2 regions of the Kineococcus gypseus genome follow, and region 2 is predicted to be linked to the other one. Evidence: predicted binding sites of a transcription regulator. Region 2 holds the regulator's gene; the other holds the start of a gene.
What was found. The regulator HspR, encoded in region 2, represses chaperone genes until heat shock. The targets are predictions, from matches to a motif close to ANTTGAGNCNGNCNGNCTCAANT.

Region 1 (3,394 bases), on a different contig from region 2:
AGGACCGGCGCCTGGCCGTCGGGCGGGCGGGGTACCACGGTCCCCCGGACGCCACCGGCACGGTGGAGGTCGGCTACGCCGTCGACCCCGCGCAGCGCCGCCGCGGCTACGCGCGCGCCGCGCTGGAGGCGCTGCTGCGCCGCGCGGCCGAGGAGCCGGGCGTGCGCACCGTGCGCGTGAGCATCTCCCCGGACAACACCGCCTCGTGGAACCTGGCCTCGCAGTACGGCTTCGTGCGGGTGGGGGAGCAGTGGGACGAGGAGGACGGCCTGGAGGTCGTCCACGAGGTCGACGCCGCCCGCGGGGCGCGGCTCGGCTGAGCGCGCCGGCCGGTCCCGCGGGGCCGGCCGGCGCGGCGGCTCAGAACCCGACGACCTCGTGCGGCTCGTAGGGCGCCTCCAGCTCGGCGACCTCCTCGTCGCTCAGCTCCAGCTCCAGCGCCGCCAGGGCGTCGTCGAGGTGGTGCGGCTTGGTCGCGCCGACGATCGGGGCGACCACGACGGGGTTGCGCGCCACCCACGCCAGCGCCACCTGCGCGCGCGGCACCCCGCGCCGCTCGGCCACGCGCGCCACCGCCTCGACGATCCGCTCGTCGGAGTCGCGGTACAGCGTCTTGCCGAACTCGTCCTTCTCGGAGCGGTTCGTCGCCGCGTCCCAGTCGCGGGTCAGCTTGCCGCGCGCCAGCGGGCTCCAGGGGATGACCCCGACGCCCTCGTCCGCGCACAGCGGCAGCATCTCGCGCTCCTCCTCGCGGTAGAGGAGGTTGTAGTGGTCCTGCATGCTGACGAAGCGGGCCCAGCCGTTGACGTCCTGCAGGTGCAGGGCCTTGGCGAACTGCCACGCCCACATCGAGGAGGCGCCCAGGTAGCGCACCTTGCCGGCGCGCACCACGTCGTCCAGCGCCTCCAGCGTCTCCTCGACCGGCGTCGTGGGGTCCCAGCGGTGGATCTGGTAGAGGTCGACGTGGTCGGTGCCCAGGCGGCGCAGGGAGTTGTCGATCTCGGTGAGGACCGCCTGGCGCGACAGGCCCGCGCCGTTGGGGCCCGGGCGCATGCGCCCGTGCACCTTCGTGGCCACGACGACCTCCTCGCGCGGCACGTGCTTGAGCAGCGCTTCGCCGAGGATCTCCTCGCTGGAGCCGTTGGAGTAGACGTTGGCGGTGTCGAAGAAGTTCACCCCCGCGTCGAAGGCGCGGCGCAGGAAGGGCGCGCTCTCCTCCTGCGGCAGCGTCCAGGGGTGCCCGCCGCGCTCGGGGTCGCCGTAGCTCATGCAGCCCAGGCAGAGGCGCGAGACCTCCAGGCCGGTGGATCCGAGCTTCACGTAGTCCATGCGCCGATCCTGCCCCCGCACGTCCCGGCGCGCCCTTCGCCGTGGGCGAACCCGGAATTGAGCGAGTCCCGCTCAGGTTGGGTGAGTCGAAGGCGCTCGACCCGGGCGCCGTGGACAGTCCAGGAGGACAGCCGTGAACACCCTCTCCGTGTGGGACCGCCGCACCCCGTTCGAGGCGGCCTTCGACGCGCAGTTCGACAGCTTCGTGCGCCGCGCCTTCGGCCCGCTCGCCCCGGCGGGCACCGTGGGCACCGCGCGCACCGCGGGCTTCGTGCCCACCGCCGAGGTCGTCCGCGACGGTGACGACGCCCTGGTGCGCCTCGAGCTGCCCGGCGTGGCCCTCGAGGACGTCGCCGTGGAGGTCGACGGCGACCGCCTCGTCGTGCGCGGCGAGCGCAAGGACTCCCGCACCGACGCCCAGCGCGGCCGCAGCGAGGTCCGCTACGGCAGCTTCCGCCGCTCCTTCGCCCTGCCGGCGCACGTGGGCGCCGACGCGGTGAGCGCGGCCTACGAGGCCGGCGTGCTCACCGTGCGCGTCGCCGGTGCGCACACCACCGCGCAGCCGACCCGCATCGCCGTGGCCACCGCGGCCCCGCAGGCCGTCGAGGCCGGCGAGCAGCAGGCCGAGCGGTCCGCCCAGCAGTCCGCCGAGCAGGGCGAGCAGCAGGGCGAGTGACCCCCGGGCCCCCGCGACCGTGCCCCGTGCACGGCCGCGGGGGCCGTCCCGTCCCCGGTGGACGTGGCCTCCTCAGGTGCCCAGCGCCACGGAGCTGTGCAGCAGCGCGGCGTGCACGAACGCCTGGGGCAGGTTCCCGCGCAGCTGGCGCTGGGAGACGTCCCACTCCTCCGCCAGCAGCGCCGCCGGCCCGCACGCGGCCCGGTTGCGCTCGAAGAACCGGAACGCCTCCACCTCCTGCCCGTCGGCGTGCAGCGCCTCGGCCAGCAGGAACCCGCACAGCAGGAACGCGCCCTCGGTCGAGCCCAGCGGCATCGAGTCGGGGGAGTAGCGGTACACGTAGTGGTCGTCGACGAGGTCGCGCCGCACCGCCGCCAGGGTGGCGCGCTGGCGCGGGTCGTCCAGCGGCGTCGCGCCGTGCAGCGCCGGGCGCAGCAGCGCCGCGTCCACGCCCGGCTGGCCCGGGCTGCGCTGCCAGCGCCCCTCGTCCGGGTGCAGGCACCGCCGCGAGGTCTCCGCGAGCACCGCGTCCGCCAGGGTGGCCGCGCGCACCGCGCTCGCCGGGGGGCACACCGCCGCGACGCGGCGCAGCCCCGCCACGCACTCCAGGCGCGAGTGCGCCCACCAGTCCGCCTGCAGCTCCCAGATGCCCGCCTCGGGCTCGCGCCAGCGCCGCTCGATCGCGGAGACGGCCACCTCCACGGCGCGCCAGCCGTCGGCGTCCAGGCGCTCGTGCTCGATCGCGGCGGCCAGCAGCTGCAGCACGGTGCCGAACACGTCGAGCTGGAACTGGTCGCGCACGTGGTTGCCGGCCACGTCCCACCCGCCCGGGTAGCCGGGCAGCCCGGTGCCGCGCTCGTCGGGCACCTGGCGCCCGTGCACGGTGTACGCCGGGCGCAGCGCCGGGCCGTCGGCGAGCACCCGCTGCACCACGAACGCCACGAGCGTGTCGAAGAGCGGGTACGGGCCGCCGCACGCGGCCATCGCCAGCCCCGCGTAGCACTGGTCGCGCACCCACGCGTAGCGGTAGTCGTAGCTGCGGCCGTTCTCGGCGTGCTCGGGCAGCGACATCGTCGCCGCCGCCACCATCCCGCCGGAGTCCGAGGTCAGCCCGCGCACCACCGCGTAGGAGTGCCGCGCCTCCGCCGGCGCCACCGAGTGCGCGATGTCCGGCACCGCCGAGCGCCAGGTGTGCAGCGTGGACGTCCAGGCGTGCTCGGGGTCCACCGGGGCGGGCAGGGCCTCGTCGGAGACCTCCAGCACGAGGTCGTGCCGCCCGCCGGCGGGCACCCGCAGCCGGCCGGTGAGCACCCCGTCGTCGACGTCGGCGTCGGCCAGCCCCGACAGGCGCACGTGGAGCCCGTCCGTGCGCGCCGTCCAGCGGCCGTC
Region 2 (3,394 bases):
CCCGGCGCAGCCGGCCGCCCCGAGCGTGGGCGGGCCGGACGACGGCGCCGCCGACGCGGAGCTGGAGGCCGCGCAGGCGCTGGCGGCCGAGCGCCTGGAGGAGCTGCAGCGGCTGAACGCGGAGTACGTCAACTACCGCAAGCGCGTCGACCGCGACCGCGACGTCGCGCGGGCCGCGGCGCTGTCCAGCGTCGCCGAGGCGCTGCTGCCGGTGCTGGACGACGTGCACCTGGCCCGCCAGCACGGCGACCTCACCGGGCCGTTCGCGGCGATCGCCGACAAGCTCGAGGCGACGCTGGGCAGGTTCGGCCTGGAGCGCTACGGCGAGAACGGCGAGCCGTTCGACCCGGCGGTGCACGAGGCGCTCATGCACAGCCACTCCGACGAGTACGAGGTGGCCACCTGCGTGCAGGTGCTGCAGCCGGGCTACCGCTTCGGCGAGCGGGTGCTGCGCCCGGCCCGCGTCGCGGTGGCCGACCCGCAGGGATGACCCCGGCGGCGGTCCCGGCGAGCGCGAGCACCACGAGCACGACCACGAGCACGACGAGCACGACCACGAGCACCACGACCACGAGCACCACGACCACGAGCACAGGGAGGAGGGGGCGCCGGTGAGCATGCAGGACTGGGCGGAGAAGGACTTCTACGCGGTCCTCGGCGTCTCCCACGACGCCGACGCCGCGGAGGTCAAGAAGGCCTACCGCAAGCTGGCGCGGACGCTGCACCCGGACGCCAACCCGGGTGACCCGACCGCCGAGCAGCGCTTCAAGGAGGTCGGGGAGGCGTACGCCGTCCTGTCCGACCCCGAGCAGCGCCGGCAGTACGACGGCGTGCGCGCGATGGTCGGGGGCGGTGCGCGGTTCTCGGCCCACGGCGCCGGGGGCCCCGGCACCGGGGCGGGTTTCGAGGACCTGCTCGGCGGGTTGTTCGGCCAGGGCCGCGCGCCCGGCGGGGTGCGCTTCGGCACCCCCGGCGGCGCGGGCGGCGGGGCGGGTTTCGAGGACCTGCTCGGCGGGTTGTTCGGCCAGGGCGGTGCCGGGGCCGGTGCCGGTGGCGCCGGCGGGCCCTTCGGCGGCCCGTTCGGCGGCCCGCCGCCGCCGGCGCGCGGGCAGGACCTCGAGGCCTCGGCCCGGGTCTCCTTCCGCGCCGCCCTGGAGGGCGCGACGGTCGCGCTGCGGGTCCCCGACCCGCGCGGCGGACCGGTGCGCACCGTCAACGCCCGCCTGCCGCGGGGCGTGCGCGACGGGCAGAAGGTGCGGCTGCGCGGTCAGGGCATGCCCGGCCCCGGCGGCACGGCCGGCGACCTGCTCGTCACCGTGCACGTCGAGCCGCACCCGGTCTTCCGGCGCGAGGGCGACGACCTGCGCATGACGCTGCCGGTCTCCTTCGACGAGGCGGTGCTGGGCGCGACGGTGGAGGTGCCGACCCTGGACGGCTCCACCGTCCGGGTGAAGGTGGCCCCCGGCACGCCCTCGGGGCGCACCCTGCGGCTGAAGGGCCGCGGCGTGAAGCGCTCGCGCACCGAGGACGAGGCGGGCGACCTGCTGGTCTCCGTGGAGGTCGTGGTGCCCCAGCGCGTCGACGGCGCGGTGCGCGAGGCCGTGGAGGCGTTCGCGGGGGCCACGGCCGGCGAGGACCCGCGCGCGGGCCTGGCCGAGCGGGCGCGCAGCTAGCACGAGCGGCGGCACCGGCGGCGGGACGGCGCCACCGGCCCGGCCGGTCCCCGCGGGGACCGGCGGCGGGCCGGGGCGGCGCTCGCCGCGGGTGGTCGCAGCGGTGCTCACAGGGGGTGGTCACCGGGCGGTGGCCCGCAGCCGGGAGGAGGAGGGGCGTGTACGACGACGACGCGGCGGTGTTCGTCATCTCGGTGGCGGCGGAGCTGGCGGGCATGCACCCGCAGACGCTGCGCCAGTACGACCGGCTGGGCCTCGTCTCGCCCAGCCGGGCCCGCGGCCGCGGGCGGCGGTACTCCGCGCGCGACATCGCGCAGCTGCGGGAGGTGCAGCGCCTCTCGCAGGAGGACGGCGTGAACCTCGCCGGCATCAAGCGCATCCTCGACCTGGAGAACCAGGTGACCGCGATGGGCCGGCGGATCGAGGAGCTGGAGGCGGAGGTGGCGCTGGTGCGCCAGCAGGCGCGGCGCATCTTCGCCGCGGGCGTGGCCGGCGACATCGTCGCCACCCCGGTGGGCAAGCGCCCGCCGTCCCCGCAGCGCTCCACCGCCCTGGTGGTGTGGCGCCCGGAGCGCCCCGACCGCTCAGAGCGCGCCGCGCGCTGAGGCCCCTCGGGCCGCCCGCGAGCGCACGACCGGGCCGCCGGCCGCGACCACCCGGTCGCGCCCGGCGGCCTTGGCCGCGTACAGGGCGCGGTCGGCCGCGGCCAGCAAGGAGGGCGCGTCGGCGCCGTCGGCGGGGTGCACCGCGGTGCCGATCGAGACGGTGGGGCGCACGCGGGCGCCGGCGACCCGCACCTCCAGCCGCGAGCAGGCCGCGCGCAGCTCCTCCGCGCGCGCGGCGGTCGCCTCCGCGCCCGCGCCGGGCAGCAGCACGACGAACTCCTCCCCGCCGCTGCGGGCGACCACGTCGCCGGGGCGCACCGCGGAGGACAGCGCCGCCGCGACGGCCACGAGGACCTCGTCGCCGGCGGCGTGCCCGTGGGTGTCGTTGACCGCCTTGAACCGGTCGACGTCCACCACCAGGACGCCCGCGCTCGCGCCCTCGCGCGCGCACGCCCCCAGCGCGGTGGCCATCTGCGCGTCGAGGAAGCGGCGGTTGTGCAGGCCGGTGAGCGGGTCGCGCACGGAGTCCTCGGCCAGGCGCGCGCGCAGCCGCTCGACGAGGGCGAGCTGGTCCTCCAGGTGCCGGCGGGTGCGGACCTGCTCGGTGATGTCGCGGCTGACGACCACGCGCCCCAGGGCGCGCCCGCGCTCGTCGGTCATGACGTCGACCCGCACGTCGAGGTGCACCCCGGGCAGGACCTCGGCGGTGTACCGCGCGCGCCCGCCGGGCAGGTCGGCCAGGGCGCTCGGGTGCAGCACGTCCGTCGCCGGCAGGCCGACCGGGTCCCCGGGCAGGTGCGGCAGGCCGCGGCGCAGCATGGCCCGGGCCGCGGGGTTGAGGTCGACCACGGTGCCCCCCGCGTCGACGACGACGACGGCGTCGGTGACGGTGTCCAGCACCGCCTCGCGGGCCACCGGCACCACCTGCAGCAGCCCGCGGCGCAGCACCGCGTGCGCGGCGACCAGGGCGGTGACCGTGAAGCACAGCGGGGTGGTGTCCTGACCGGCGAACAGGTCGGAGCTGCTCACGTTGACGACGTTGCCCACCAGCGGGGCGGCGGCGGCCACGAGCACGCTGGTGATCTGGTCGCGCACGAGGGCGTGCGCGCGCCACCA

Region 1: a site for HspR is predicted at 1,385-1,407, ahead of ACRYMN_RS17650 (Hsp20/alpha crystallin family protein). Genes of this name have one in related genera too.

The regions. Positions count from the first base shown of each region.
Region 1 covers NZ_JBJLRD010000056.1:5,427-8,820, reverse strand. The annotation lists gene ACRYMN_RS17660 (GNAT family N-acetyltransferase) at 1-320, shown strand, start outside; gene ACRYMN_RS17655 (aldo/keto reductase) at 361-1,329, opposite strand; gene ACRYMN_RS17650 (Hsp20/alpha crystallin family protein) at 1,463-2,005, shown strand; gene ACRYMN_RS17645 (glycoside hydrolase family 15 protein) at 2,078-3,394, opposite strand, start outside.
Region 2 covers NZ_JBJLRD010000032.1:35,812-39,205, forward strand. The annotation lists gene grpE (nucleotide exchange factor GrpE) at 1-490, shown strand, start outside; gene ACRYMN_RS13255 (DnaJ C-terminal domain-containing protein) at 612-1,673, shown strand; gene ACRYMN_RS13260 (heat shock protein transcriptional repressor HspR) at 1,889-2,278, shown strand; gene ACRYMN_RS13265 (histidine kinase N-terminal 7TM domain-containing diguanylate cyclase) at 2,258-3,394, opposite strand, start outside.